DNA from 4 places in the Alkalihalobacterium sp. TH-98 genome. Region 1 is predicted to be linked to each of the others. Evidence: riboswitches for the same ligand, from Rfam matches in the RefSeq annotation. Region 1 holds a riboswitch; each other region holds the start of a gene.
What was found. A riboswitch is a leader RNA that binds a small molecule or an ion and turns the genes downstream of it on or off. The one in region 1 is predicted to bind cyclic di-GMP.

Region 1 (8,176 bases):
TAAAAGGTTAGGTCGATAGTCACATTAAGAATTGAGATTGATGCAATCACATCTTATCTTAACTGAAAAAGAGAACCAACGCTCGAGCAACTGTGAACAGTACTCGAGCGTTTTGTTAGTTTTCGATGGAAATGGAATGCCTACATATTCTTAACACTACGAAACCAACCCTAAATGAAATACCGCTCGCTCCCCTAAAAACTAACCTATCTGCTAGATTTTTTCTTAAACACTCTACTAAACAACCAATACATCCCAATCCCTACACTTGCACCAGCAGTATCAATGAGCACATCTCGCACTTCTCCAGACCGGCCGGGAACAAAGAGTTGATGCACTTCATCTGAAATGGCGTAAAGGATACATATGACTAGAGCTACTCCCATACTTCGATATCCAATGCTCCCACTTCTTCTTAAGGCGTTAATCGTCAGCATTCCGAGGACTAAGTAAGCGAAGAAGTGAGCATTTTTTCTTACCAGATGATTTAAGTTGCCGAATTCAAATTGAATATTCGGGGCGACTGTTTCAATGATTTCTATGATTACCTCTGTAACTTCTGAACTTAACTCGCTAGACACTGTTGCTGGTTGATGCGATAAGTAGAAAATAAGCGCCATCCAAGCGATCACAGCTGTCCAGGAAAACCATTTAATCATGCAATGAAAAACTCCCTACGATGCTGCTAAAATTTGACCTTTTAGTCAATCAAGTCGTTATCTATTATTTTAACGCTTTAGCTAGGATTAGCAACAGCCCAACTAGTTAATTGTTCTTATTTAGGAAGATTTGAAGCAGAAAAAGAGGGAAATGAGAGGCTAGCGAGAGTAAGATGAGGGGAAAATCCCCAACTAAAAAAGCAGGTACTTAACCTACTTTTTTATCAGAATAAACTCTTGGAGATAAGGTATTGATCACTATTCTTTTTGGTGATCAAACTCAAATTTCTGAACAAACCCACAATGTGAACAAGCTTTCCCTATTTGTTGTTTCGACTCAGGCTCAACGTAGTAAATTTCTTCGTGGCCGCATATTGTACAATCAATAACATGGAACAATTCTCTCTTTCCTAGTATCGCATCTAGCACCAACTCAAAGGACATCTTATTCACCTCTGTAATCGTTTTCATATACTTTACCAAATTTTACTTTTGAAGTAAGGCGAAACTTGTTGAGGAGATTATTTTTTTTACGACAATGTGTGACTTTCTTTCTGGTATACAGGTCTTTGATCCTAGGTTTCGTTATTTTTACTAGAATAGACTTAAACAAAGGAAATTGGCTAAAAAGTAATTCGTAATGAATTTCTCTCAACGAAATTAAGGTTGGATTGGATGATCGTGTTGGGGTTACTAATCACTACTAAGACGTTCTGTGACGCAATCCAAATCATATTCTTCATCTATAATTAATATATTTGTTATTAGCACATAGTAGGGAGTGAGTATATTACGCTGGTTGTAAGAGAAACCCATGTCGTTTATACCGTCCAGCCTGGCGATACGTTATTTTCAATTGCTGCTCATTTGGCAGTACAGTCTTGGGGATTAAAGAGCCAACCATTAAATCCACCAATAACGGATCCAAATTTAATATTTCCAGGTTGGACTCTTATTGTTCCTGTCCTTGTGGAACCTACTTTTCGTACCATTTATGTTACTCCCCCTACAGATTCGCTGTTTCGTATTGGTCAGCGGTTTTCGGCCCATACGGATCTTCTCGCTGGGATGAACCAGCTTCAGGATGCAGATGCTCCGCCTGCTTACGGGTATTTTTCTAAAACCGTTGTGTTTGACCGAACACCAACCACAACTGGCGGACAATTATGGGTCTACTTTCAAAGTGGGATCGACGGCAGTATCATAGATCTTGTACTTTGGATGGCAAAGCTGATGCAGCGGTAAGAGTTACGTTTACATAGAGGTCTGCCCCCCATTATTGGGTATACTGTGAATTATGTAGAAAATTGTTGAGAACTTAGTATTGATAAATTCAGAATATTCCACTATAATCTGACAGGAATGGGAGCTTTGAACTATATTCTACATACGGGCACTTGGGATATAGGGAGCTAGTAGTGCGACCCACCCTCTACAAAAGCATTAGGAGGAGATACATATGAAGAGCAACATATCATTAGAAAAGGCGTTTAGATCGAACGCTAAATTTTTGTGCCTATTATTACTAGTATCCCTATTGGTAATGACAGGTTTTTCTCACCCTTCAGAAAGAGGAAATGGCTTTATCAGTCATGAAATTTGGGTAGCCGATCAATTAAATAATGAGATCCATATTATCAATGGAGCAAATCACCGAATAGAGCAGACGTTAACTGAAGATGATGGTGTAGGGAAAACACCGCATATGTTAGTCTTTGATAACAAAGGTGAATATGCGTATGTCGCTAATATGACTAGTGGAGATGTTTCAGTGATTCGCGGGTCCGACAAAGAAGTTATCGCAACGATCCCGACCGCTCCAGGGGCTCATGCTGCCATACCAACGAATAAACGAGATAAAGTCATCGTGTCGAACACCCCTAGCAAAAGTATCTCTGTTATTGAAACCGATGTAAAAAATGAAAAATTTAAATATGTGAAAACCGTCGAATTAGAAGATTACGAGGAACTCACCGAAAAAGAACGCTTCCCAAATACTACGCCAGTATGTCACTTCTTTACAGCGGATGATAAATACTTTTATGTAACACTTGGAGGCGGCGGTTTACTCATATTTGAAACGGACACTTTAGAGCTAGTGAAAGCTTACGATAAGGATGATGTCAAACCACATGGCTGTGGGTTAATCCTTTCTCCCGATGGAAAAACGATGTATGCGAATGCAGGAAGTGCTGATCTCGGTGAATTGTATATTTTTGATACCGAAACTCATGAATTAATCGAGACAAAAGACACATTAGGTAAGGATGCTCATGGGGTTGCGATTACACCAGATAACCAAAACCTTTGGGTGATTAATCGGATGACAAATAATGCAACGATATTTGATATTGAGACAAATGAGGCCGTAAACCAAGTGTCCTACATTGGAAGCGCACCTGACTTAATGAACTTTTCACCAAACGGACAATGGGCTTATGTGACAACAAGAGGACCAGAACCAGCTACAGGGACGCATGCCATTGCCGGTCAACGCCCAGGAGTATCCATCATTAATACGCGCTCGCTAAAGAAAGTCAAACAAATTGAAATGCCTGGTGGAGATATCCATGGTATCGATGTACGCATAATTAACCGTTAACTTTAATGAAAGAGCCTATTAGGATCTCTCTTATATAAAAAAACCTGGGTCCTTATTGGATTAGACCCAGGTTTTTTTATACCCACACAGTGGGGCAGCATCACTTCTTATTATTTTTAACTTCGGCCGATATATTTTCAACTTTTCGCCAAATATTATCAACTTCGACTAAAATATTTTTAACTTTAGTCGATTTATTTTTAATAGCAGATAAAACAATAACTTCGCCTCTCAATCTATCTACTAACTTGAAACAATATTTTTCGGGGTGTCACTGTGACGGTTTCATTCGGTTTCATTTAATTTGATGAAATATCTGTAATTTGTGAAGTTTATATTCCACAAAGTAAAAACAAGGCTATAAAAAGGAAGACTAAGGTACAGGTCCCTCGATTCTAGATGTGGATAACTATATATAAATACCTATAAACCCTTTCGATCCCTGTGTGTAACTCGTAAAGGTGGATAACCCTCTGTATAAATAGAAGGTTATCCACCTTTTTGGTGATAACATGCTTTTTTCTTAGATATTAGTTTTTATTTAATCCACAATCAGCTCACTAGGACCTGAACCTGTTTACGTTTGGAGGCATGCACCTCGTCCTGGATTTACCAAAAAGGTTGCATTACCTGAAAGAGTGTAAAAGTTAACATTCACTAAAGCTTTTTAATACATCAACTCCCTCCCACTTTTCAACAAAGTTCGGGTAGTCACTGTGAACATCTCCAATTAATCTAAATCTACTCTTGTAAAACGGTAAAACTTGTAATCTCAACTTCTGCGTTTCCAACGAGTGCAGAAATGGTTACATGGCTAACCTCAACAACACGTTCTTCTGTTTCTCTTCCTTCACCATACACTTCTTCTTCAACCACTACTTTGATCGATAGCATGAAGTCTTTACCGTTGTTTTTAGCGACTTTCTCAAGGTCAAAGTCTGCTAATGGGATTGTGTATGAACCGGTTCCTGTTTGAAGTTCAAGCTTAGCTTCCGGCTGTGATTGTTTCAATTCTTGAATTTCACTTGATGGAAGTTGAACTTCAATCACATTGTTAGCTTGCCCCTCTACTTCGACAATAAAGCGGTCAACTCGATCACTATTTTTCGCTGCATTTATTAATGCATTCTCAGTAATCGTTGTTTTTACTTTATCTTTACCATTTTCTTGTGTTCTTTCTACTTGGCCGTTTTCAACCTTAATTTCTTGACCTTTTGCTTGTCCTTTACCTTTCTTCTCAACCGCTGAACCAACAGAAGCATAAATGCTGTTTGCAAGTAGACGGTAGCTGTGTTCTGTATGAGCTCTAAAGGCTAAGTCGTTCGCAAATAAAGTAAATGTTGTGTCTTCCGTTGACGTCGTAAATGCTAGAGTTTGTCCTTTTGCATCTTGGTGTTCTGGCCACCAGCCAGCGACATAGAAGTCATCACTGTCACTGAACGTAGCTAAAACGTCTGCGCCTTCAGGAACTGAATTAATCCATGCTCCCGTCGTGACATAAAGAAGCTCTTCTTCCCCGTAACCTGAAGTTAAAAGGTGCTCATTGACATTCGCTTTTACAAGTCCTTCATGGTTGGCTCTTGTGAAACTCCAAGTAAATCCAGGAAGCAAGCCGCTATTACGTGCAGCATTTAAAGCATGAACTCCCATACCAATATACGATTTTCCATTTACATTAGCCGCATTAAACGTACTACTATCACTCACAATCACATCAGCACTCGCTGCATCCACTAAATTAAATCCAAGCTGATTTAATGAAAACCTCAACTGTGCAGAACCTGTTACAGCGACTTTTGGCTGCGTAAGGCGGTTTGTTTTAAGATTTTGTCCATTCCCTAATGGGAGCGTTTCAAAGTAATACTTGCCCTCATATGAACGAAGATCCTTTGTTGCAACGATAAAGTCTCCTTCGTTTACACGGTCATTGGTTTCCATTGCTACTTCGACTGTTTTCCCATTTTTCAGAAGCTCATTCACAAGTTTGATCGTATCATTATTCGTATTTTGCAAGACTTGTTTTGGTGTGTTTCCAGTGACACTGCCTTTTGGAAGCGTAACGTTTTCTACTGCAGCTGTTACTCCAGCAAATGCACCCGCCTCACGAACAGTATCAATATCAAACCCTCTTAACGCCGGGAAGTTAACGACGATTGGGTCATACATCGCATTCCAATCAGATACATTATCACCTTGATAAAGTACTGCATTAGCTAGACCGCGTTTTGCTTGATTCATTGGAACAACATATGTGCCTTTCGGGTAAAGCGTCCCGTTCACTTCGATATTTTTCGTTGTTTGCTCGACATTGACACCGTTGCGAAGCAAATAATCTGCCATTTTATGTGCTTCAAGTAGGTTTTTTTGTTCTTTCGCATCGGTCGGGATTACATAGTAATCGGGGAAGAAGTTGTCATGCTCTCCTCTCACTCGACCAATCGATTCACCTGCTGCATTGACAAAATGCTTATCGACTGCACGGTTATCTTCACCATTCACGCCACGGTTGAAGATCCCTAGCTGATTAGCAAATAATTCATTCTTATTTTCTGTAACAAATTGCGTTGCCCCTAATCCTGTTCCGATCATTGCATACAACGAATCTTGGCTTAATTCTGGAACTTCAATTGTGTGCCCTAAAGAACCGTGTAACATTGCATAGATTGCCGTATAAGCTGGCGTCATATCGTCCCAACCACTACCCCAATCTAACTTCGGAATAAAATATGAATCTAGCTTTGAAAGACCAATTCCTGCTTGCCCCATTGCATGAGCTTGTCCAAGCATATTGTCCGACAGCAAATCATACTCAAAGTTCGGGTTATGAGGCGGTGTCGCAGGCTCAATTAAAAATCCAGTTACGTACCCGTGCATATCAATAAAAGAAATCGGCGTCCACTGAGCAATGATTTCATTGACCTGTTGGGTTTCTATTTGGGTTTGGTACGCGTTGTCACGGTTTAAGTCAAAACCGTTCGCATTCGCTCTCGTGTTAGCCACACGTCCATCCGGATTGTTTGTAAATAAATATAAGAAAATCACATCATCTAATACTTCATCGACATTAAGAGTAACCTCTTCACTATCTGTTCCTGTAGGAAAAGTAACTTCATCCTCTAGCGCAAACTTCTTAAATAATTCAACTTGTGCATCCACACCTTCAACTTCATCAGGGTGAATATTGTTAAACCAAATCGGAACCTGGTAGTCTCCCATTGTTCCATTTTCTAATTTTTCTAGTAAACTAGCAGGATTTTCTAAAGCTGTTGGCAATGTTTCATTTAAGTATTTCTCAACCGCATTTTGATCACGAGCTAAAATAACAAAATGAATATCGCGTCCCTCAACAGACGTACCTACATTTTGGTACTCCAGGTAGCGATTGTTTGACTCATCCGCTTTAGCATCTGCGAATACTTGATCAATAGTTGGTTTTAATTCCTCATAGAAAAGAAACTCATCATAAACATTCAGTTTAACTTCTGTCGCAGCTTTAGCTCCAGTTTCCGAGTTAACTAGAGCTAACTCGTAATCACCAATAAACTGTTGATACTGCACACGAATCGTTCGGTTTGATAAATTCGTGCGGTCATAAGGTAACCCAAACTCTAAAGTCGCTTGAATTACTGTTGTGTCGTCTACAAAGTGTGGTTCCTCGATGACCGTAATAAATGGCTCACCGTTATAATTTGTTCCCCCACTCCACTTTTTCCATTCAGCAAGGCTTTTTCCACCAAACTGAAATTGTAATTGACTTAAATCTACTTCTTTACCAAAATCCGCTTGTACTTCTACCGTTCGAACTTCAGTAAGAGAAAATAACGATCGACTAACCTCTAATTCTACAACTTCACTAGCTTCTACTGTGTTAGCTGAAGCAAACGTAGCTGGTGTAATTAATGATAGCAACATAATGATTGCTGCAAAGACTGTCATAAGTTTTTTCATATCCAAATCTATCCTCTCCTCTTAATTCTACTAAAATAACATACCAGAATATTTCGTAGAGTGAAAGAATAAATATACAATATTTTTGATTTTTCGTTCGACATATTTCACAATGTACGTTTATTTACATACCTATCAACGAACTCAAACCAAACGCTTTTACCCCATATTAAACAAGTGTTTAAATCTATTTTAGATAAAACCACCTTGTATTTACGTCTTTCGTATTGTGAATATTTAACTATGCATTATTATCAATCTAATTGTATATAAAGTGAATATAGGTCGAATGCATCATATAATAATTAATGAGGATACCATAACCGTCAAAGAACCCAAAATCCTCTTCCAACCAAAAAATGCCAGACCCCATTAATAAATGGTACCTGGCACCGTCATTAATCCTTTTCCACTTGGTCATACAGTCGTTTTGACTCGTCAATCTTGGCTTCTCCTGCTCGTAATAGCTTTTGAGCATCATCCAACTCACTCTCATCACCAAACTCGATGACAATCCGATGCAACCATTCGAGTGCATCTTCGACCTCATCTAACCCTTCCAAGTATTTGGAGTAAACATGGTCATAGTGTTCGGGAACTTCCTTTCTATCCTGAAAAGCATTGATCCAGTTGGTCAATTGTCTGCTGTATTCACGGAAATCCTCCGTCCACATGTCACTCATCTCATAGTCAGAAAGATGACTGTCCAAATCTTTAATCGCTTCTTTTATCCGCAAATGAACCCTCTCATAAAATACTTCATAGTCTTCCGCTTGACCAGCTACATTCACGTTAGCCTCCATTGCATCAACATCGTCTATCGTGGCATTCTCAACACTGGTAATTTCAACAACACCTGTAAAGGGACCAATAAAATCAGACTTGTTAAATACATACATACCCCCAACAATAACGACCATTAACCCTAAACAACTAAGTTCATATTTGATGTTACTCCAACTTTTTC
Region 2 (8,176 bases), on a different contig from region 1:
ATAGCGACAATATGCTTATACGTATTTTTATAAGGTGTAGCTAATTGTAGGTACTCGCAACTCTCATTCTTTAATAACTCATCAATTTCATCTATTAATTGATGAATTTCAGTCATATTTTGCAGCCTTACGATCATCTTTACTGCGTTAAAATAATCATTCATCGGACTAATCTTTTCTTTTAAACCTTCCATATGCAGTGAACCTCCTATAGTCGAAAACAAAAAAAGCCAAAATAGCAAGAGCGACTCATGTCACCTTGCTATTTTGGCTTATGTTTAGCGTAAAATTCTAAAAGCATTTCTACCAAATTAAGAATTCAATTATATACTTGTAATTTTAAAAATGTCATAAAGAAAGAGCTAATCCAATCTCTTCTTCTTTTTATATATTATTAAAATAATTTATGGTTGTAAATAAAAGAATATATAGCAGCGGTCATTTTTATAATCCCATGTCATAAATAACCCTTCAATTTCCCTATCAAATACTTCTTCAAATGATGCTCTTTGAATGCTATAACTTTTTTTAATTTCAATGGAACGCTCTTGAAGCATTTCAATACAGTTTTTTTGGTATAATACTTTCTCGATTTGCAGCATAATTCCTTTGCACTCAGCAAGATACATATTTTGATTCAACTTGAGCATCTCTATACTGCTCGGAGCTTTATGTACTTCTGCACAAATAGAACTCATCTTCTCAAATAACTTCGTTGTTAATTTCGAATGACTGCTTGTTTCAAATCGTTCATTCGTATTACTATTCTCTAGCATTAAAACCCCAGTATTATTATCATAATCCCAATCAGTATGATACGAGGTAAATGTTAGACCTAGCACAGTTACAACTTCATTTTTAAACTCTTGAAAAACCCTCTCGATCACCGCATAGCGAAAGTTGTAGGCCAGATTAATTTGATTAGACTCTACCAGAACCTCTTCTGCCGGCGTTATAAAATTCCTAATATAAATGGTTAACTTATTCGATTGGTTCGTTACAAAACAAGACTCTGGACCTTTCCCAAACTTTTGTTTTAGCATTTTACTAAACGTACTGCTCAATTGCAGGAGGTCTTCTTGTTGGCGATAAGTAGTAATCATTTCTTAGGCTTCCCTCCCCTTTTAGTTAACATCTTTTTTACATTTACTCCCTTTTTATGTATTTATTTCTATAAAAAACCGAAAAGGCCTAACTTCATGAATAGAGAAGTTAGGCCATGGATAGACGGGCTATAATTAATAGTTTCTTCCATTTACCAAAAAATGTATTATAAATATGTTTAAGTTTAATTACAAATTTGTATTTTCGTTACCAATGCCAGCAAGACATTCGTCCATCCTATTTTATCACTAGTTTCTTGATATAGCAATCTACTTAACTATATACAGTTTACTTTCAGTTGTGACTTCCTCTTCTCCTAATGCTGAACACTGTGGCAGTTTAATTAAAAAGGTTGTCCCTTTTCCTAATTTACTTACGACATGAATAGAGCCACCGATAGCTTCGATAATATTATAGACGACCATCATCCCCAAACCCGTTCCCTTTTCTCCTTTAGAAGAAAAATAAGGTTCTCCTAGTCGATTTACTTGCTCCTTTGTCATTCCAATTCCGTTATCCCTAATCGTTAGAAAAATGACATCTTTTTTAGATTCTGCAGAAATATACAGTGTACCTCCATTAGGCATAGCTTCAATACCATTTTTAAATAAATTGATTAAGGCCTGCTGCAGCTTCTGTCGATTAGCTCGAATAAAAAATGAGGAATTATTATATTGAATGTCAATACAATTAGAATTTGCGAGTGGACGTATGACGTCAATTGATCTTTGTAATAGTTCCGCCCCATCAATAACTTTTAAATCATTCGTCGTTGGTTTCGTAAAAGAAAGATATTCTGTAATAATACTTTCAGCACGTTCAACCTCACTAATTGCAATAGAAATATATTTCTCTTTTTCTACTCTACTAATTCCATCGCTTTTCAGAAGTTGTAAAAACCCTTTAACAGTAGTCATTGGATTACGTATTTCATGTGTAAAGCTTGAAGCCACATGATTAACAATTTCCATCTTTTCAGAACGGATAACATGCTCATCCAGTTTTTGTACTCTAATAAATGTCTCACTAAGTACCACAAAAAAGGTAATAAATAACAAGTGAGATAAGCTGATCGTTAAAAATTGCACTGGAGTTATGAAATCATTTAGAACAAATCCTACAGCAACGACAATCAGTAACGAGGATACTAGGCCCACAATTACGCTTAACAAAATTCGTAGTTGATGTGAGAAAGAACGAAATTGGATGGATATAAATCCAATGAAAATAGCATGTAACGTAACTACAATCATTGAAAGGTAAGTTTCGTCTATTCCCCACAGTAGTCGGTATCCAATTAGGGCGATAGAGAGCAATAAACAGATGCGCCATCCTCCATACAACCCAGCAATAGCAATTGGTACGAAACTTAAATCAAACCAAAGTTTATCAGTTATTTGAATCGGAAAGGTTACACAAAGAATGACTGCAGCCAATGCAAATATAACAAAACTAGATTTTTGGACATTAGTTCCCTCACGCTTTTTAAATACAAACAAAACGAACAAACAATAGCAAACGAATATGAAGAAAAAGTTTAACACTACATCCTTTAAAATATCCAATTAATCTCCCATCTTTCTGATTAATATTTTCAATCTTCTCTTCGTTTAAGCAACCCATAAAAAAAGCCAAAGTAAGAGTAACAACAACGGCTACTTCCCACTTTGGCTTTAAACTTTAGCATTAATCTAAAGATCCTTTACCCAATTATTAACTTTTGGTTTTAACAAAACTTATTGTCAATGGTATTGTTAGGTCTGCAGGCTAATGACTAAAAAGGTAGTCCCAGATCAACATATATCAACAATTTAATTTACAGCATCAAAAAATAGATATAGGCATCTTATTCCTAAAATCCTTTTATAGAATATAACAAATTGGTGACTTTTTCAAGAATTTAGGCGTGTTGTTATATTAACTTTTACTCAAAATGAATTTAGTATGCAGATATAGTTATACCAACATTCCATATATTTTGAACACATATACAATAACTTGTGAAGAAAGGTATCTCATGAGATTTTTGGGATATTAACTCAGGGATATCACAACCTCTTATTATAAAGATAAAAAAGACAATTCATCTAGGATTTGTCTTTTTTATCTTTATTCATTAAGTTAAGTCTTTAAAGAGAACGTTTTTCACTCTTTTGTTTCTAATAACGAACAAAAGGACCTAAAAAAATTACCTTACTTGTTCAATATCATATTGTCTGCCGGTTCGTTGTACTTTATTCCAACCCTCCTTATTGATGAAATACTGGATCGTCCCACTCAAGACAAAAAATAAAGTTAAATAACGGAAGATTAATAAATCCTGCAAGAGAGTCATACCTAGTTTTATCAAATCGCGAAAATAAAACTTTTGATTATGGATTCGAGCAATAATAATTGCCACCACATTATAAATTATATTTAACGTAAAACTAGCAATAATATAGACTAATAGGAATTGAAATGCGGTAGCTGGAAATACAACAAGTACAAGTAAAAGTATTATAACCATAAGATAACCACACAGTACCCCTGTAAAAAAGGCCTCAATTATAAAGAAAAATGATAAAGGTCGTGTAAATAATGTTCTTAACAGTGATTTCTTATAGATAAATAAACAATCCGTAAATGCCTTTTGCCAACGAATTCTTTGCTTATATAAATCGAGTATATTCTCTGGTACTTCCGTATAGCACTTGGCTTCTGGGATAAATAAAACCTTTAATCCTTTTTGTTTATTAACATACTGTTGTACTTTTAGTGTGATGTCAATATCTTCACCAACTGTTCTCCGATAACCTCCAACATCTATGAGAACTTGCCTTTTAAACACCCCAAATGCCCCTGAAATAATCGCTAGTGCATTTAGCCTTGCTAATGAAGCTTTATAAACATAAAAGCCTTTAAAGTATTCTAATATTTGACTTCTTACTAACATTTTTAAACCTAGTGTCGGTCTTAAACTTTCTTTATCCACCTTTCTTCCCTGTAATACATGGACAATTCCACCTGCAGCAACAACTTTTTGATCTTGAAAAGCATTATTAATTATAGGTAGTGCTCTCTCATCTAAGATACTATCTGCATCTAAGGTTATTACTAACTCATTTGAAGAGTAAGCAATTCCAGCATTTAAAGAATCAGCCTTACCTCCATTCACCTTGTCTATTACAACCACATTGTTAAACCTCTTTGACTTATATACCCCTAAAACAGGCATATATTCTAAGTTAGTAGTAGTTCGTTTCACCGTCACCTCTAAATCTAACAACCTTTTTAATAAGCTTAATGTATGATCTGTTGAACCATCATTAATAATAATATATTCGTAATTCTGATAATTTAAGTTTTTCATACCGAAAATTAATGTCTCAACAATCGATTGTTCGTTATAGCATGGAACTAATATACTCATCGATTTCTCGTTTGGGGACCTCACGCTTTTCATATAGTAGGGCTTTTTTGATGATAAAATACAAGCATTAACTATATGGAATATTGGGAATATCGTACAAATTGAAAATATGACCAATATCGTTATATTAAGTATACTTTCCATTTTTATTATCCTACTTTCTTATAAATTTTAACGTAATCTATAGAGAATATGGCAGGAAAGAATGTACTTAAATCAGGGTCCCCTGGCCAATTTCCACCTATAGCCAAATTAATAATAAGATGCATTGGCATATCCGGGATGTTATTGGTAGAAGTAAAAACAAGCTCTTCATTCACATACCACCGTATTTCGTTTTCTTCCCATTCAATTCCGTATATATGATCTGTATCAATTTCCTGATTTTCTGTTTTATTATAAGTTGTTTGAAGTTTTCCGTTTTCCCTCCAATGGTGAACTTGATAGATGAGATGCGGTTCGTGACCAACATTTTCAAATATATCAATCTCAGGTAAATGGTCCTTTCCATCAGACGGTAACATCCATATAGCTGGAAATAGTCCTTTACCAACAGGGTACCTTCCTTTCACTTCAACTTTCCCATAAAGAAAATCAAATTTACCCTTCGTTTCAACAAGTCCCGAACTATACTTTTTAGGAGCGACACCATCCTCCTTTGCTATTAAATTAAGTCGACCATTACTAACTTCTACATTTCTGGGAGAATACTCCTGAAGTTCGTTGTTATAGCTTTCTTTTCGCTTTAGAGCCGTCCAATTTTTTGTATTCAGTTTTTCATCTGTAAAATCATCAAAGAAAACTAACTTCCAACCGTCTACATCTTGTTCATCACTTGGAGGTTCACTCCAACTGCTGTCTTCGCTTTTCACTTCGATCTTATGAGTTGGTGAAACAGATACAGACTCTTCGGATAAAGCTTGATTATTGAATGAGCGACTTTTTTCCCCACCTAACCAAAAGAACGAGATTACAATTAGAAAGACTAAGGTAATTCCTATCCATTTTTTCATAAAACACACCTAATCATATTTGAATTTTTTATTCGTTTTAAAGAACATTGTATCTCATACACAATAGTGGACTACCATGCCAAAATTCCTATAAAACAAATAGTTCACTTCACTCCTTTGCTAAAATTTTCATTCAATATCTATATTTTATTGTGCTTTATAGAGAACAATAACTGCTAAAAAAAGACATAGAAAATAAATTTTCCATGCAAGCTTTTTTGAGTTGTGGATCAATCATTCTACAGATCTCCACTAAAATTCTATTGATACTCTTTTATTATAAATTGAACTACAGTTAAATTTAAATGATTTTTTTTCCAAAAAATTCGACAGTTTATACGTACATTACAATTATTGATAAGTAAAGATATATTCACTACATAACATCGACCTCAACATTTCTTTAAATTTGCCCATGAAAAATATATTTAACTGTAGTTTATTAAATCTATTAAAATTGATGTGGCTCTTTGTATATATATGTCGAAACAAAAATCTTCCATATTCTCTAAAACGAATATATAATTCGAAATAGAGACAATGCACTACTATTTCACGTGGCCACAAGAAAGAAAGGCGCAAAGTCCTAAATGTTAGGCCTATGTACTTAGTTTTAACTTTGGGAAGCGATGAAGTATAACCCTTATTTGGACACCTTGGGGTATATGAAGCTAGTGGTGTAACCGGCCCTCTTAATGATTGGTTTTTACTATATTAAAAAATTGATTTAAGAGGAGAAATGGGAAATGAGAAAATTAACAAAAAAAGTAGTAGGATTAACAATTGCAACTTCTTTAGCATTATCAGTATTTGCAGGAGGAGCTTTTGCTGCAGAAGCAGGAGCTGAAGATGTAACAGAAAATGTAGAAAGCAAATTTGTTAAGGATGTCCATGAATTAACTTTAACAGCAGATACTTATGAATTGGAAGTCGGAGAAACTGTTACACTTACAGCATCGGCTTTGAAAACAGGCTCTGCCGCAACGTATAACTGGACAGTTAATGATGAGGTATTTGAAGGAGAAAGTTCGTTAGTACTAGATGATGATGGTTATTACACTTCTGTAATTACGTTTGAAGCAGATGAAGCAGGTACTTATAAGTTTGTATTTGACATCCAAATGACAGCTGGTAATAGTCAAGTTTCTTGGGAAGGACAAGAAAAGAAAGAAGTAACATTTGTAGATCCTGCTCCAGCAGATGGCGATAATGAGAAAGACAATAATGGTAAACAATTAGGGCACATCAAAAAGGATGTGCCACAAGGACCTGCTTCTGGTTCCAATGCAGGTGGGAAAAAATAATTATTATTAACAAAAGAGAGGAGAATGGCTTATTTGGCCTTTTCTCCTTTCATTCTATTACAACAGTATTTGTTCATTTAGAAGCATAGGATACCTTCACAGTGACTCCCCGAATAATCTTGTTTCACAGCGTGTTCCACGTTTTTTAATAATGGTGTGTACTAGACAATTGTATTATTAGAAGTCTCTATGTTGATATAAAGTAACTATCCTCTTATCTAACTCACTCCCTATTTATAATTCAACCTGTAAAGCTTTCCTATCGCCTACTTCTTAGCCCAGAGAAATTAAATAATTGCAACAACCCCACCAAGTATTTCTCCAGTATCCTACATAAGTTCACCAAAAATTTATAATAAACTTCCCCAACTTACAAAAAACGACAAAATATAAATTTCCTATCTAGTAAAATGGTAGTAAAAGATTATAATTAAGTTAGATAAGAAGTTTTAGAGTCTAAGAAAGTCGAAGGTCGGGGGGATATATATGGGTTATGCCGTAGAAAAATCTGTAGAAGAAAATAATCTTCGACAGAAACAACCTAATAAATGGTATAAAAACTGGAAGTACATTCTATCCATTATTATCTTTATTACTGCACTTATATTGACGGTAATGATCTACTATCAAAATACACATTTTAATTCAAACATTACGATTAATGGAATAGAAGTTAGCGGGCTGACAGCTGATCAAGCCCTAGAAAAGTTGCAAACCTCTGTGCTTAAAAACCAAATCTATGTTGGGGACCAGCTCATTTTAGAAGGAACTGAAACAAAGATGGAGTTTACAGAAAGTGACTTACCCGGGATTAGAGAAACTTTAAGAAGTCAGGCGACCTTTTTCCCATCTACAGAAGCGAAAACGTATTTTTTACTGCCAAGTCAAACCGACGAATATCGTAGTGAAGTTCTGAGAACCGAATTCGAGCAAAAACTCACCACTATGAATGAGCAATTGGCAGCGCCTGTAAATGCGCAAGCCATCTTAGAAGAAGGCGAAATTCTGATTTCTGAAAGCATTGAAGGTGAGCAATATGATGTCCATCGTCTTTTAGATGCGTTCGACAAGCAAGATTATACGAGCGAAATCTTTCTAGAGCCCCTCTATCTAGAACCGATCAAGGAAGATAGTGAACTTGTACAAAACCAAGTAAACAAGCTGCAGGATTTCCTTCAGCATACGGTCGATTATGAGGTAGAAGACCAAGTCTACTCCTTAATAGCTAGCGACCTTATTACAAGTGCTTCCGTATCAGAAGATTTGAAGATCGAGATAAATAAACATAGTATTCCTAAGAAAGTAGCTGAAATTAATGACGCTCAATCCACTTTAGGGAAAGA
Region 3 (8,176 bases), on a different contig from region 1:
TCGTTACTGGCAAATAATCTGGCGTTATGATAGTTGTTTCACCTTCTGCTAACGCTACAGCGCGGGTCACGACATTCGACAATTCACGAATATTTCCCGGCCAATGATAGTCTTCCATCATGGCTAGCGACTCGTGTGAGAATTCAATCGCTGGCTGGTTTTCTAGTAACTTCTGAATCAGCAGCGAAAGGTCTTCTTTACGCTCTCGTAAAGGCGGAATTTGTAATTTCACGACATCGAGCCGGTACAGTAAATCCTCACGAAATGAGCGATTACGTACCGCTTCGTGTAAATTTACATGGGACGCTGCCACAATTCTCGCATTGGTTTTTAGCGTATGCTCACTACCAACTCGCATAAACTCTCTCGTTTCTAACACGCGAAGCAGTTTTACTTGAATGGCTGGCGAGGCTTCTGCTATTTCATCTAAAAAGAGCGTACCATGATTGGCAATTTCAAATAGGCCTTTTCGTTGCTGTCCCGCTCCAGTGAACGCCCCTTTTTCATGTCCAAATAATTCACTTTCTAACAACGTTTCCGTTAAAGCCCCACAGTTCAAACCGATAAACGGGTTTTGTACCCGATGACTCGCTTCATGAATAAACCGAGCTAGCACTTCCTTTCCTGTCCCCGTCTCTCCTTCTAGTAAAATATTTATATTTTTACTCGCAAATTTATAGGCCATCTTAAGCATCGTTTTCATCTCGGTGCTGTTTCCTGTAATCATCCCAATTTGTTGGGCGACTTTCTGAATCTCTTTATCTAAAAAAGCCCCCGGAACGTGAAGCAAATTATCCACATGTTTTTCAAGCTCATCAATATCATCAAACGGCTTTTCAATGTAATCATTTGCGCCATTTTTAATCGCATCAACAGCTGTCTTAACCGTACTATAACCTGTCATGATAATGACCTTACATGAAGGTGTTTTTTCCTTGATCATTTGTAACACTTGTAGTCCGTTCGTATCCGGCATTTTTAAATCAACCATGGCAAGGTGAAAACTCGTTTGGTTTAAGTGATCAACGACTTCATGATAAGTCCGTGCTACACTCACTTCATAGCCTTTTTTCGTAAACAAGTAACTTAAGAAATTTCCAATTTCGTATTCATCATCAACCACGAGCAGTTTTGTCATTTAGACACTCCTTCCTTTAGGGAGTTTAAGAGCTTTTCAAATTCCTCATGTATTCGTGAAGGATATTATTTAATTGCCTTCTTTTTTTATGGGCACTAATAAAATAAATGTACTTCCCTTTCCTTTATCGCTGTTTACTTCAATGCCGCCGCCATGTTCTTTGGCTATGCCTAAACTAACAGACAAACCTAAGCCTGTTCCATTCATCGCATCTTTCGTCGTGTAAAACGGACGGAAAATTTCGTTAATTTCTTGCTCACTAATGCCCACCCCATTGTCTTGTACCGACAAATAAACAAACGTTTCATTTTTGATCTGTTTCATCCCTGTTTTAATTAAAATCTCTTTTTCTAGTTTCTCAGTTTCTTCTAAAGCATCTCTTGCATTTAAAATGAAATTAATAACGATTTGTTCGAGCTGTTGTAAATTACCTTCTATCAACGGAAGCGACGGGTCAAGGTCGACACGTAACGATACGCATTGTCGTTCAATCTGATAACGAATTAAGCTTAAAACCTCTTCAACGGCTTTATTAATTTGACATGGCTCAAATTCATATTCATCTTGGCGGGAAAACGTTAATAAATTACGGATGATATTCTTACTTCGCAGTCCGCAATTATGAATATCCTTCAATAAATTGTAGGTAGGGTCCTGCTCATTAAAATCACGTAAAAGTAATTGACTATTTCCGATAACAGCGGTTAACGGACTATTCAATTCATGTGCGACTCCTGCCGCCATTTCCCCAATGGCAGCCAGTTTCCCCGAATGCATCAGTTGCGCTTCGGTATATAATTTTTTCGTTACATCTTTCAAATAAATAATAACCCCGTACATTTCTTGCGTTTCATTAAAAACCGGATATGTATAAATATCACAAATTCGATTATGATCCAATCTCGACTGGCGAAAAGCGGTTTTCTTCGTCCGATAGCTTTCGCTGACTGGACAGTCAATTGGATCTTGATAATGAATCACTTCATACGTTTTTCTTCCATACAAATCGCCATCTTCTAATTGAAAAAACGCTTTGACCGCATCATTAAAGCGAATAATTCGATAATCTAGACCAACAAATAAAATTAAATCTTGAACCGCTCGAAACGTTTCTTCCCACTCTTTTTTTCCGTTTAACACCGCATTATATAACGAAGAGTTTTCCATACATACCGCCATTTGATCGGCTAGTTGTTCAAGAAACGAAAAGTCATCATTCGGGTAATCAATTCTCGTCTTACTCCCAAGACTAAGGACACCAATCACTTGTTTTTTTCGAAATAGAGGTAAGCAAACAACCGTTTCAATTCCTAAAAGCTTCATCGTATTCTTCTCGACGTCAGATAGTTGTCCATACGTTCCATTCACATCATTCATAAGAACCTTCTTTTCATCGATCACTTGATAATACAATGAATTTTTATTTGGCAGGACTTCCCCTACTTTTAAGAAAAATGAATCTTGCGGATACACATTCGTCAAGACTAACTGTTGACCTTCGTAAATCGTGAGACTCATTCGATCAAACGTATAAAGCTTTTCAAGTTTTTCCATGATGTTTTTCAGAAGTTCATCCATCGTCATGTCAATCGTAAAACTTTTCGTCACTTCATTAATAATTTCCAGTTTCATGTTCTTCTTTTCGAGTTGTTCAACCATTTTTTTCAGTTCTGTATAGTAATTTCTTTTGGACGATTTAACCCCTGTTAATCTCTCAATCATCATCTGTTTTTCATTTATCGGCATTGGTCATCTCCCCTACATCGCTCGTGAAAAAATGTCCTTTATATCTTTTGTCGTTACATCACGAGGGTTCGTAATCATGCATGCATCTTCAAGTGCCATCGTTGCCATTTCGTCCATACTTTCTTCATCTGGTGAATGTAAGGCTAATTCGGAAAAATGCTGAGGGGCCCCAACTTCTTTGGTGAGTTGGCGGATCACCTCAATTCCTCTTTTTCCTGCTTCCATTGGCTGAAATCCTCTCGTATCCACGCCTAATAATTCAGCAATCTCAACATACCTTTCAGGTTTTGCTAACAAATTAAAGTCCATCACATGAGGTAAAAGGATTGAATTCACTTCGCCGTGAGATAATTCATACCGCCCACCGACCGCATGAGAAATCGCATGAACCGCTCCTAATATGGCATTTGAAAATGCTAAGCCCGCTTGAAGACTCGCCATTGCCATCGCATGTTTCGCTTCTTCATTTGACTTAGTAGCAACAGACGGTCGTAAATATTTACTGACTAACTGGATGGCATTCTTTGCTTGGACATCCGTAAGCGGTGTAGCTGCAATACTGACATACGCTTCAATCGCATGAGTTAACACATCTAAACCGGTCGCTGCCGTTAAACTCGCATCCTTCGTCGCTAAAGTCAGTGGATCTGTGATTGAAATATCAGGAATAAGCGATTTTGAAATAATCGTCATCTTCTTTTTCTTCTCCGAGTCTACAATGACAGAAAATTGAGAAACTTCAGAGCCTGAACCAGCCGTTGTCGACGCCATAATTGTTGGCGGTAACGGTGCCAACAGCTTGTCCACCCCTTCATAATCATTGATCTTTCCACCATTCGTCGCAACAATCGCAATCGCTTTAGCGACATCCAAGACACTGCCACCGCCAATCCCAAGCACCGCATCACATTCTGTCTCTGCAAACACTTGCGCCCCGTACGTCACTTCAAAATCTTTCGGATTCGTCGTCAAATTAAAAAAAGTCGAATACTCCAAACCAGCATTCAAACAATTCTCCATCACCTGATCCACCCAACCTGCACGACAAACACCGGTATCACTGACAATCAATATTTTCCTTGCACCTAACCGTAAAAAACTTTCCCCCACATGCTCCAACGCACCCTTACCAAAAATAATTTCGGGAGACATAAACTTATTGATCATTGAGTATCAACAACCCATCCTATTAATCTAGAAATATTTGTAATCGTTTTCATTTAGTTTACTATATTTTGGATTTAAGGGACAAGTTTTTGTAGCAGTTTTCCAATGTCACAGTATAAAATAGAAGTACTTAAACTTTTAGTCAGAAGGAAGAGATTTATGAAAGTATTCTCATACATATTTATCATAGCTGGACTAGGATTACTTCTGTTCGGTGGATACCAATATTGGCAAACACAGTCAGCTCAAAAAGCCAGTCTTACATCTGCTTATGAACTTCTCAAAACGTCAGAAACAGCGGATAACGTTCAACCTACCATCGACGACTTTAATCCTGAAGTGGGAGAAACCGTTGGAATATTATCGATACCTTCCATTCATGCAGAACTTCCAATCGTTGAAGGAACAGATGAAGATGAATTAGAAAAAGGTGTTGGTCACTACAAAGGAACAGCTTGGCCAACGCAAAACGATCAAATTGTCTTATCCGGGCACCGAGACACCGTGTTTCGTAGAATGGGCGAGCTTGAAATTGGGGATCGATTTATTATTAAACTTCCTTACGGGGAGTTTGTGTATGAAATTGAAAGTACGAAAATCGTGGATGCTGATGACCGAACGATTATAGGCTCAACAGCACCGCATGAAGTACTAGTTGTCACGACGTGTTATCCATTTTCTTATGTCGGCAGTGCACCGGACCGTTATATTATATATGCAAAACCGATTAATTAAACGTCAAAAGACAGCGTAAGAACGACTATTCTCACGCTGCCTTTCTTATATTTATATGGAAACTAGTATCATTTCGATATACTTTTGGAATGCATGTGAAAAACAATATGGAATTCAACTAAAAGGAAGTATGAGAAGTTACTCTTCTCATACTTCCTTTCTCATTCTATACCTGCCCGTTATTTCTCCGGTAAAATTCATGAAACAACTTCATTAAAGCTCTCTTTTCAATCCGAGAAACATAGCTTCTCGAAATGTTTAATTCTTTTGCAATTTCTCTTTGTGTTCTTTCCTTCATTAAGTCTAAGCCGAACCGCCCGACAATGACTTCTTTTTCTCGTTCATCTAGAACGTGGATGTAATCGTAAATTTGTTTCTTTTCCATTTTCAGTTGGATCGTGTCAACGATGTCATCGGTTTCTTCTTGAAGGACATCAATTAACGTAATTTCGTTTCCTTCCTTATCCGTTCCAATTGGATCATGGAGAGAAACATCTTTTTTTACTTTCTTTAACGCACGAAGGTGCATGAGGATTTCATTTTCAATACACCTTGCTGCATATGTCGCTAATTTCGTTCCTTTACCTTGCGAATAGCTCTCAATCGCCTTTATTAACCCAATCGTACCTATCGAGATCAAGTCTTCGGTATCCTCACGTGTATTTTCAAACTTTTTAACGATATGGGCAACCAATCGTAAATTATGTTCAATGAGGCGATTTCGAGCTTCTTCGTCTCCTTGCTCCATGAGCTGTAAGTACTTTTGCTCCTCTGCTTTCGAAAGCGGTTGCGGGAAGGCATTGTTTTTTACGTACGATACAAAAACAATGACTTCCTTAAAGAAATAGGTGATGGCTGCAAATAATGACACTTCCTCACCCCCATAAGGTTTGATATCTTATGTCTATGTAGGGATGGGCTCGGTTGTGTCTGTACACAAAAAATATGTGAAATTTTTTAAATATTACACTTTAAGAAACATATTTAACTTGATCTAATCACAAAAACAACTCTTTCAATGTAATACTTAAATAGTCAACATTTTTCTTCTATAAGATTAAAACATAATTACCTTTATAGAAAAATAAAACTTTCGTTAGTAAAATCTCGACATTATCTCCAATTATCTATTGCTATTTTACAATTTATTCCTGCTACATTTGGGCTATACCTTAAGGTTTATAAACTTCCAACTACGTAAAGAGGACTAAATAACTATAAAAATAACCTTTTCACTGTTTTCATATTGTTTAATAGGTTAATTATACCTATTTTGTGTTATAACATTGTCAAAATTCATTACTTTCTAAATTTTATTACATCGACACTCTTCAACACCACAAAATTTTCTCATCCTTTATACTACTAATGACAAGCCATAAGTCATATAAATTGTAAAAAAGTATGTTAATTATTAAAAAATAAAGTAATCAGTCAAAGGGCAAACCTATTGAAAGGTAGGGACGCAAAGTCACAGGTCTAAGGTTGAATTCTCAATGATGATGGCTGGACTACCTGAAATGCTTAATGTATTTTAGGAGGTAATGATTATGAAGAGTAGCGGGATATTAAACCTTGATCACGAATGGGTTGAATTAATGAAGGAAGCGAAAGATTTAGGTATGAATACAGATGAAGTGCGATCTTTTTTCTTGAAAACTGAAAAAACTGCAAAAACCATTCGCACATCAAGGACGTTCACGATTAACAAAAAGACCTCCTCTTTTTACGCTACGCTATAATATGAGAAAAGTGATATGAGATGAAACTTGTTCATCCCGTATCACTTTTTTTACAAACTGAACCTGCCTTACTAGAAAGTAATTAAAAAAGGGAAAATCTCTAAAAATACTATATAACGAACGTAAAGCGACTGATTCTGTCTATTTTTCACTATTTTTCTTCAATTACCTTATTTGATTATCTAATATCGTTCTATATAATGAACATTAAGAAGAATAAAATGGAGTATTAGGAAAAGGGAGAGATCGTATGAAACCTACTGAAATACCCTGCGAGGAAAGGCTGCTGGATTTAGAGTGGATTTTACTTATGAAAGATGCAAGAGAGATCGGACTTCAGCTAGATGATGTTAAAGCCTTTTTAGAGCAATGTAATCGCAATCAAGAAGAAAGGTAGCGCTATCATAAATTTTATGAGTATAGTCTTAAGTTAAATAGCTTAGTTTCCCAAGTCAAATTAGTTTTACTATAACCACTATTGAAATAGTGTAGGACTACCAAACTATAAATACCTTCTTTTGACCCATAAATGAACTGTAGAAATTCGGAAGTTTTTGTCTAAAAGTAAAGGTTGAATAGTTTTTTTTTCTAAGAGTATTCTTTACAAACACATTTACACTAAGTGTTACGCGCTCTAAATAAAATGTCGATTGGAAATTTATTGCAACTGTTACTATAAATATGACTTCAGTAACTAAAAGTTTTTCCTATTTTTTTATATGATGGTAATGGGTTAACTAATTGTAGTCGCAAATTCCCAACTATTTTATTAACTATTGATCGCCGTGTTTATATATAGACCTATTGCTATACTGACAGTAGACTGATATTACTGTGTACAGGAACTAGGAGGTAGAAGAATGAACACAAAGACCTGTGAGGCTTTGGACAAAGAATGGACAGCTTTAATAATTAAAGCTAAAGAATTAGGGTTTACGATTGAAGAAATTAAAGAATACCTTAACAAAACCGTTAAAACATGATCTCGCAGTTCTATTTACAGAACAAGCCTTAAACTGTTATAATTCCTATAAGTATACAGGTTGAGAGAGGAAACGATACAGATGATCGGAGAAACAGTCAAACGATTACGATTAGAAAAAGGCTTGTCTTTATCTGAATTAGCAGAATCCGCTGGTGTAGCAAAATCCTATTTAAGTTCTATAGAAAGAAACATCCAATCTAATCCCTCCATACAATTCCTAGAAAAAATTTCTTCGGTATTAGGTGTTAGTGTTGAAACACTATTAAACGAAAATAAAGAAAAGAAAACTGAGTTAGAATACGACCTCGATTCAGCTTGGGTGGAATTAGTTAAAGAAGCGATGGAGTCTGGTGTCTCAAAAGAACAGTTCCGTGAGTACTTAGAATTTAACAAGTGGCGTAAAAACAACAATTAATTGGAAGTTCAATATATTGAAAAAACAAACAATCCACCTCTCTACATGGAGGTGGATTGTTTGTCTTCTTCTTCCGAATTCATTACTTCTATTAAGTGAATTAGCTCAACACCAAGTGCTTGTGCCATCTTTTCCAAAACCGATAAACTCGGGTTCGTCTGTAAACCGCGCTCAATATAACTTAAATAGGACTTAGAAACACCTGACAATTCAGAGAGTCGATCTAAGGATAAACCTTTCTTTCTTCG
Region 4 (8,176 bases), on a different contig from region 1:
TCCTGATCTATTTCTTTGAATATCAATAAGTGTTTAAATAGTAGTATATTGAACTGTCTTGTTTCATCATAAAGGAAAAGACATTATTTTGCATACTTTTTTCAAAGGAGCTTTTTCCATGCTTTCTTACCATAAAGCAAATGAATTAATCGAACAAACAAAGGAAAACAAAATTTATTTCGGAATTGAAAGAATGCAAGTCTTACTTGAAAAGCTAGGGAACCCGCATGAGAAGACAAGAAGTATTCACCTTGCCGGTACGAATGGAAAAGGGTCAACCTTAACCTACTTACGATCTATTTTAAATGAGGCTGGGTATCGAGTCGGTACATTTACATCACCCTATCTATTTCAACGAAACGATCAAATTCAACTAGACGGAAAGCCGATTTCACAAGAAGATTTTGTACAGTTAGTGGAACAAATACTCCCGGTTATCGAGGAGTTAGAACGATCTGATTACGGTGCACCTGTTGAATTTGAAGTGATGACAGCACTCGCTTTTCTATATTTTGCTCAAGTGGAGAATATGGATTTTATAATTATTGAAACAGGATTAGGAGGCCGGTTAGATCCGACGAATGTTCTTACACCACTAGTCGCGATTATCACGAATATTGGCTTGGATCATATTGAATTTCTTGGAAATGACCTGCTGCAAATCGCAAATGAAAAAGCAGGAATTATTAAACCATCGATCCCTTTAGTTTCAGGATGTACGCAGCAAGAAGTCGTTTCACTGCTCCAGAAAACGGCAGCAGAACAACAATCATCATTACACCAATTAGGAAGTCAATTTGAGGTACACCATTCAAACGATAGGTTTACTTATACATCTGAACAACATACCTACACCGACTTACAGCTTACAATGCTCGGTACCCATCAACAAACCAATGCTGCACTAGCGATTCGAACGATTGAACTACTAGAAGCCTTTCACGATGTTGATGTGAGAGAAGAGGCAGTAAGGGCGGGTCTACAACAAGCAAAAATTAACAACCGAATTGAAGTCGTGCAAACTGAACCAATGGTTATCATGGACGGCGGTCATAATCAAGAGGGGATCAAAGCCCTTGTTGAAACATTACTAAATACATTTCAAGATAAAAAATTCATTGTCCTATTTTCAGCAATGATCGATAAAGATGTAGAAGAAATGATCCAATCGTTGCAGCAACTCACCCATACGATTATTGTAACAACGTTCCCTCATCCGCGTTCTATTCAGCGAGATGAGATCTATCGTGTACTTGACCATCATGCAATACAATTTGAAGAGGATTACAAGACCGCCTTCGACCAATTAAGAGGTGACCTAGCAAAGGACGAGATTTTAGTCGTCACAGGCTCACTTAATTTTCTTTCGTATGTAAGGCAAGCTTGAGAAATCGGGGGATAAATTAGATAATTAAATTAAAGAAATGCCTCAGCTAAAAGAGTGATCTTTGTGCAGGGGCTTTTCTATTTGACGTGATTTGAAGATATAATATAGATACTGTTACAAAGGAAGAAAGGGGCGTATCAGGGATGAAAACATTTGAAGAAATAGTGGATTTTATTCAAAGCCGTAATGTCATTCAACTAGGTTTAGAGAATATGGAAGGGTTTCTAGCAGAGATCGGAAACCCTCATCGAAGGTTAAAAATTATTCATATTGCGGGTACGAACGGGAAAGGATCGACGTTAAATTTTATTCGAGAGATGTTACTAGAAGCTGGTTACGATGTCGGTGCGTTTACAACGCCTGCGGTACTCAGCTATGAAGAGCAAATCTCTATTAATAAAGAACCGATTACAAAAGAGGACTTTGTCAGCGTCTTTGATCACTTAACACCAGCACGCGAACGATTTGAAGCGAATGGACAAGCGATGTTGACCGAATTCGAAAGCTTAACGGCCATGATGTTTTACTATTTCGCAGAAGTCCGTCCAGTCGATTTTGTGCTTTTAGAAACAGGTATGGGAGGGCGTCTCGATGCAACAAATGTCTCGATGCCGCTAGTAACTGCGATCACAAATATTGGTATGGATCACATGCATTTACTAGGAGAAACGAAAGAAGAGATTGCACGGGAAAAAGCAGGAATCATTAAAGCGGGCGTACCACTCATCACGACGGAATGTGAAGACAACATCTTAGCTATTTTTAAACATCAAACGAAGCAAAAGCGCTCAAAACTTTATATGTTAGCCAATGACTTTTTCATCGGAGACACAGCTTCAACAAGTGGTTTACAGACATTCACCTTTACATCACCATTTCGTAAAATAGACGCACTAGAACTGACGATGCTTGGGAAACATCAAATCAAAAATGCGTCGCTTGCCTTAATGGTTATTGATTATTTAAAAACGTATCAAGCGCTTCTCATTACAGAAGAAGAAATTCGAAGGGCTCTAAAGAAGGCGGCGTGGATCGGACGCTTCGAAAAAATCAGTGAAACACCTCTTGTTTACATCGATGGTGCTCACAATGAGGAAGGTATAGCAGCGCTAGCAACCGTTTTACGTGAACAGTTTGCAGATAAGAACATTAAGGTGTTATTTGCGGCCACCAAAGAAAAAAACGTTGAAAAGATGCTCACCCCTCTATATGACGTAATAGACGAAGTTAATTTTACTAGTTTTGATTTTCCACGGGCAGCAACAGCTACTGATTTATATGACAATTGCAGTTTTAAAGATAAAACGAAGGTCAGTGACTGGCAGCATTTTATTCAAACGAAACTTCCGTTGCTAGAAGATCAGGACTTATTACTTATAACTGGATCTTTATATTTTATTTCACAAGCAAGATTACATTTGATAGAGCAAAGGAAAGTAAATTTGTAGTAAAAAATAACCATTAATTATATTGACACTACCATTAAATTAGGAATTTTTACACTATTGTAGTAATATAATAAAGAGAGATCGAAATTTCAGAAAATAATTCATAGAGGGGGGAAGGGTTGTGTCGGGTACGGTAAAAGCATCATTGTGGACAATTTGGTTTATTATGACTGTTTTTTTCATCACTGCTTTTGATCAACATGCTTTCTCTCAAATTGCTGGAAATGAAAAAGAAATCCTCTCTCTATTCGTTTTAGCTGCAATCGCTGCAGTTTTTCCCATTCATTATCGAGGGTATTCATTCGTCTTATTTCAATGGGTATCTCTTGCTAGTTTTCTTTTATATGGTCTCTTAATTGAAATCATCGTGACCCAATTTGCACTATTATTTTCCCTTCTTTTAATGAGAATAAATCGTGAAAGCTTGTATCGAATTCCACTGAATTCCATTATGTTCTATATAACGTCTCTTTCTGCCGCGGGGATGTATTACTTCGCCGTTGGATTACCGCTTCCAAATGCGTTAGTTTTTTTTGTTCCGTTAGCAGCGTATGTATGTACATTTCTGTTCGTTAACCATGTATTAATCTACCTCATTCGAAATCATCTGGCGAAAGTCAAAACAAAGTTCTTTGATAGAGGAACGATATGGGAACTGGCGACTGCAGCACTCGTCTTGCCGATGAGTGTAATTCTTGTCATGATGTACCAAGAAATTGGGTACGGGGCGTCTGGAATCGTTGCAGTTGCTTTTATAGGAATTTCCATTATGTTAAAAGTCTATCGCAGAAGTGAACTAATGAATGACCAACTCAAAAAAGTAAATGAACTAGGCATTGAATTAAGCAGTACGTGGGAAGTAAAAGAGACTGCTCACTTATTTATCAATAAAATAAAAGACTTATTTCCAAGTGATTATATTTACTTATACACAATTGAAAATACGAAGCTGCAACTACTAGAAGCCTATCAAAAAGACCCCACTGCTCTTTTTTCAACGGGAAAGACAATTGATTCAGTAACTGAAAAAGTGTACCGCAGAAAAAGAGCCGTTGTCTTTCAAAATAGGAGCCAATGGCCGACACCAGAGCGTCTTTGGTTAAAAACAGCTCATTCCGTAATGGTCGTCCCAATTATTCAACATCGTGAGTTGAAAGGCATCATCACGATCGCTGTTAATCAAAAAAGTGCCTATAAAAAGCAAAATGTCACGTTAATGGAAATCCTCGCAAACTTCGTCGGTGTCGCGATTGATAACGCCCGTCATTACGAAGCAACGAAAAAAGAAAGTGAACGTTGCCCGCTGACAAGTCTTTATAATTATCGTTCGTTTGAGCGACTATTAATTGAAAACTATGAACAAAGCGTCATTCAGAACGATAAAGTAGCGGTCATTCTACTAGACTTAGATCATTTTAAGTCTGTTAATGATACGTATGGCCATCAAGCCGGTAATGACGTACTTTGTCAAATCGCAAGGCTGATGGAAGAGACAATAGGGGAAAACGGAATTGTCGCTCGCTATGGCGGCGAAGAATTTGTCATTCTATTAACAAACACTAATTCAACTGCCGCATACATGAAAGCGGAAGAATTACGTCTGCGCATTGCCCAACACCAGTTCCTTATTCATAACGACCTCAACGAAGGAGAAATGAAAACGATTCAGATCACGGCGAGTATCGGTGTGGCAACTAGCGATGATGAAGAGTCCAATCCGGTATCACTTGTCCGCCAAGCAGACCGTGCGATGTATACAGGAGCGAAACAAAAAGGCAGAAACCGCGTGGCGGTGTATGGGGATCGATCTGAAGTACAAGTAGCAGTGGAAACGTTAGAAGATACGTTGACGAGGTAACGACACAGTTTATCTTCTAATAAAAATTACTATTGTCACTTTTGTGACTAAAGTAGTAAATTTGATATAAATTCCATAAAAAAATTTACCGAAAAGTATTTTCATTTAGGAGAATCTTGCTATAATCAGAGTTGCAAGGATGAAGCAAACAGACTAGTAAATTAAAGGGAATTACACTTCTCTAATGATCTTAGTAGTAGGACTTGTTATAATAGGTTTGAAACATAAGAGATTAGAGTATTTATTACTAGAATTGTTCAATATATTGAAATTAAAGGCGCGATGAAATACGACTTGTATGTGGGCACCTAAGTCGTACGGAGCTAGTGGTGCAACCGACTTTTACATATGACATCTCGGAGGAGGTCTAGTAAAGGTTATTTTTTTGCACTTAATTTGTCATTTTATGACAAATTAAGGTAAAAAAGTTAGCGAACAAAGTCAAAAGCATCATTATTAGGTCAAGTCTAGCAACAAGAAATTAGGTACGGTTTTGAGAGCGGACAAGCTCAAAAAATAAATTAACTATGAGAAAAAAGGGAGAGATATTTAAATGAAGGCACTTATTCAAAAACGTCTTAAAAATCAAAAAGGTTTAACACTTATTGAGTTACTAGTTGTAATTGTTATTTTAGGGATTATTGCGGCGATTGCTATTCCGATGTTAGGGCAGAATAGTGATAAAGCACGTCAAGCAACAAATGAACAGAATGTAAAGATTATTAATGATGATTTGCAAAGATACAAAGTAGAGACAGGTGATTATCCAACTGGGGAAACTGTTGCTGCAAGACTAGGTGAATTAAATATTAATCCGCTGCCTACAATTGAAACTTTTGGAGCTTGTGATGCTACAGCTGCAGCTTTCTCTATTGAAGGTAACGCTACTACAAGTACTGTAAAAATCGGAGCAGCATGTTTACCTAGTGGGTCTCAATACGCACGTTAATAAGGATTACTAGCTGTCGCTATAATTGATAGCGACAGCTTTTTAAATAATTTAATACTTGCATTAGAAAATTTTAACTCTATTTATTAAATAAAGAAGGGATGTTATGTATTATTTCTGATGAGGAGAGATTTAATTGATATTATTAGATATTTACTTTTTATTACTTGCGTTATTACTCGGCTCCTTCTTAAACGTAGTAGCCATCCGTCTACTTAACAAAGAATCCATAGCATTCCCACCTTCTCATTGTCCAAATTGCAAGCATAAACTTACTGTACTTGATCTAGTTCCTGTATTCAGTTACTTATTCTTAAAAGGAAAATGCCGTTACTGTCAAACAAAAATTTCTCCTTTATATCCATTTGGAGAATTATTAACAGCAACATCGATTTTTATTGTTTATAAATTTGTTGGTCTTCAACTAGAGTTAATTCCTGCACTCATTTTAACTATTTTACTTGTTATTTCAGTCTTAACCGATATTCGCAAACAACTTATTTTAGATGTGGTGACGTTACCAATGCTTGGTTTATTAATCATTAGTCGCTTATTTATTGGGACGGAACCGTTTTGGTACTATTTACTTGGTGGGGTTGTTGGTTTTGCATTGTTACTACTGATTGCTATCGTCAGCCGTGGTGGTATGGGTGGTGGTGATGTAAAGCTTTATGCGGCGATCGGTGTTGCATTAGGTCCGTGGATGACCGTTATGAGTCTCGTATTAGCATCATTTGTAGGTACGATTGTCGGCATTACGCTCTTGGTGCTTGGCATCGTGAAGCGTAAACAACCGATTGCGTTTGGGCCGTTTATTTTTATTGGGACGCTGTTAGCTTACTTATTTGGTTATGACATATGGAATTGGTATTTGAACTTATTATGGTAAGGTGTGAGGTTATGAAGGATCAAAGAGGAATTACATTAATCGAGTTACTTGTAACTATTACCCTTTTGGGGATTGTTGTCATTCCTATTCTCACATTAATGACAGGGACTTTTACGAATACCGTATCTCAAGGAAAAGAAAGTCAAATTCAGTATTCTGCTCAAGAAGTGGTGGAAACAGCTAGAATTAGTACTTATCCTGAGGGATTAGAGAATAGAACGATATATGGAACTTGTTCAGCGAATTCCGGATGTTCACCAATAGATATTACAAGCACAGTGGAACCAGAACTAACGGATTTAGAAGTCATGTATCAAATACATTTTAGTAATCTAGTAAATGTTACATCTGACCCACAAGTAAATGAAAGAGCTATTGATAATTTTTATGAAGTAAAAGTTACTTTAAAATCAAGAGAACCAAACAGTCAAGAAGCTACAATCGTAACGGTGGTGAAGAAACAATAATGAAAAACCAACGTGGAGTTACTTTAGTAGAATTACTTGTTACGATTACAATTATGGGGATAATATCGGTTCCTGTGTTTTTATTAGTGAATACGACAATGAAAGTTCATCAAGAAACAAGTATAGACAATCAGTTACAACATGAAGCGAGGTTTATTTCCCAGTATATGAGTGAAAACCTTCGCGATGGTGCACAGTTTTATTTTACATTAGACGATTGGGAATTAAGGAACGATGGTGAGACCCTTATTCGCTACAATAACTCATTAAATCAAGTTTATCTAAAAGATAGTGATCATATTTTGACCAGTCATGTTGAAGATTTTACAGTAACACCTGATCCTGTTGAAAATCCAGTGAAATACAATGTTTCTTTATTATTAAAAAAACGAGATCGAACGTTTCAATTGCAAACGACCGTTTATCATGATCCGATTACACGTTTTCTAAGATGAGGTGTTGGCGAGTGGATGAATTTAAAGCTATAAAAAATGAACAGGGTGCTGCCCTCATATTAACATTATTTATTATCGTGTTTGTTTCAATCGTAGGAGCGGCATTATTAAATACAACTCTTTATGGTAAAAAAATGAATGTGACCACAATAGCGGAGCAGGAAGAGTTTTATAAATTAGAAGCGGGCTTAGATTTAATGATGCGTGAAATGGAAACATTTTGGGTCGAGGATGGGCTACTCATGTATCATGATGGTGAAAATATTCTTTTTCCAGTAAAAGACGAGGATGATAAGGATATCCCAATTATAAAAAGTGGGCCCTACTATTATATAGAAATGGATCGACCAGATCAGATAACATTTGAAATTGACGGTCGGGGTGTTCGAGTGTCGATAACTGATGTTAAATCTATTGATACATCAGAACATAAGAAGTTTAGTTACAATTTAGTGGCAGAATATGTAGGTGGAGAAGGCAAATTTGAAAGATCACTAGAATTGATAGCGAGTGTTCCTGATCAGGATGAATTTATTGTAATACCACCACTACCACCAGGGCAAGAGGAACCACCTAAACCTCCCAAATTTCCTGGTAATGCTGGTGACAGTGTTTTATTTACAAGTAGTAGAGATGTTCATCAAAATCAAACTGAATGGAAAAAGATAGTCAAACCAGCTATTACAAATTTACAAAGTTTTATTAACTATTATGGATTAGACG

Region 2: linked by a shared signal. The riboswitch ahead of AC2VNP_RS08910 (hypothetical protein) and the one ahead of AC2VNP_RS12185 (YncE family protein) in region 1 are both predicted to bind cyclic di-GMP.
Region 3: linked by a shared signal. The riboswitch ahead of AC2VNP_RS15605 (anti-repressor SinI family protein) and the one ahead of AC2VNP_RS12185 (YncE family protein) in region 1 are both predicted to bind cyclic di-GMP.
Region 4: linked by a shared signal. The riboswitch ahead of AC2VNP_RS15720 (type II secretion system protein) and the one ahead of AC2VNP_RS12185 (YncE family protein) in region 1 are both predicted to bind cyclic di-GMP.

What each region holds. Positions count from the first base shown of each region.
Region 1 covers NZ_JBYCKM010000033.1:14,747-22,922, reverse strand. The annotation lists gene AC2VNP_RS12205 (hypothetical protein) at 1-19, shown strand, start outside; gene AC2VNP_RS12200 (VanZ family protein) at 207-659, opposite strand; gene AC2VNP_RS12195 (acyltransferase) at 918-1,103, opposite strand; gene AC2VNP_RS12190 (hypothetical protein) at 1,527-1,904, shown strand; cyclic di-GMP riboswitch class II at 2,016-2,098, shown strand; gene AC2VNP_RS12185 (YncE family protein) at 2,119-3,261, shown strand; gene AC2VNP_RS12180 (M14 family metallopeptidase) at 4,003-7,209, opposite strand; gene AC2VNP_RS12175 (hypothetical protein) at 7,608-8,176, opposite strand, start outside.
Region 2 covers NZ_JBYCKM010000023.1:10,293-18,468, reverse strand. The annotation lists gene AC2VNP_RS08935 (hypothetical protein) at 1-194, opposite strand, end outside; gene AC2VNP_RS08930 (Na-translocating system protein MpsC family protein) at 405-1,103, opposite strand; gene AC2VNP_RS08925 (ATP-binding protein) at 1,374-2,603, opposite strand; gene AC2VNP_RS08920 (glycosyltransferase family 2 protein) at 3,293-4,516, opposite strand; gene AC2VNP_RS08915 (glycoside hydrolase family 16 protein) at 4,666-5,529, opposite strand; cyclic di-GMP riboswitch class II at 6,143-6,225, shown strand; gene AC2VNP_RS08910 (hypothetical protein) at 6,276-6,833, shown strand; gene AC2VNP_RS08905 (L,D-transpeptidase family protein) at 7,320-8,176, shown strand, end outside.
Region 3 covers NZ_JBYCKM010000044.1:107,866-116,041, reverse strand. The annotation lists gene AC2VNP_RS15630 (sigma-54-dependent transcriptional regulator) at 1-1,138, opposite strand, end outside; gene AC2VNP_RS15625 (ATP-binding protein) at 1,208-2,884, opposite strand; gene AC2VNP_RS15620 (iron-containing alcohol dehydrogenase) at 2,897-4,051, opposite strand; gene AC2VNP_RS15615 (class D sortase) at 4,211-4,786, shown strand; gene sigK (RNA polymerase sporulation sigma factor SigK) at 4,953-5,657, opposite strand; cyclic di-GMP riboswitch class I at 6,217-6,305, shown strand; gene AC2VNP_RS15605 (anti-repressor SinI family protein) at 6,337-6,528, shown strand; gene AC2VNP_RS15600 (anti-repressor SinI family protein) at 6,779-6,925, shown strand; gene AC2VNP_RS15595 (anti-repressor SinI family protein) at 7,389-7,511, shown strand; gene AC2VNP_RS15590 (helix-turn-helix domain-containing protein) at 7,593-7,928, shown strand; gene AC2VNP_RS15585 (helix-turn-helix domain-containing protein) at 7,970-8,176, opposite strand, start outside.
Region 4 covers NZ_JBYCKM010000045.1:8,701-16,876, forward strand. The annotation lists gene AC2VNP_RS15705 (bifunctional folylpolyglutamate synthase/dihydrofolate synthase) at 119-1,387, shown strand; gene AC2VNP_RS15710 (bifunctional folylpolyglutamate synthase/dihydrofolate synthase) at 1,531-2,835, shown strand; gene AC2VNP_RS15715 (sensor domain-containing diguanylate cyclase) at 2,957-4,693, shown strand; cyclic di-GMP riboswitch class II at 4,960-5,043, shown strand; gene AC2VNP_RS15720 (type II secretion system protein) at 5,247-5,642, shown strand; gene AC2VNP_RS15725 (prepilin peptidase) at 5,779-6,531, shown strand; gene AC2VNP_RS15730 (type IV pilus modification PilV family protein) at 6,543-6,998, shown strand; gene AC2VNP_RS15735 (PilW family protein) at 6,998-7,453, shown strand; gene AC2VNP_RS15740 (pilus assembly PilX N-terminal domain-containing protein) at 7,465-8,176, shown strand, end outside.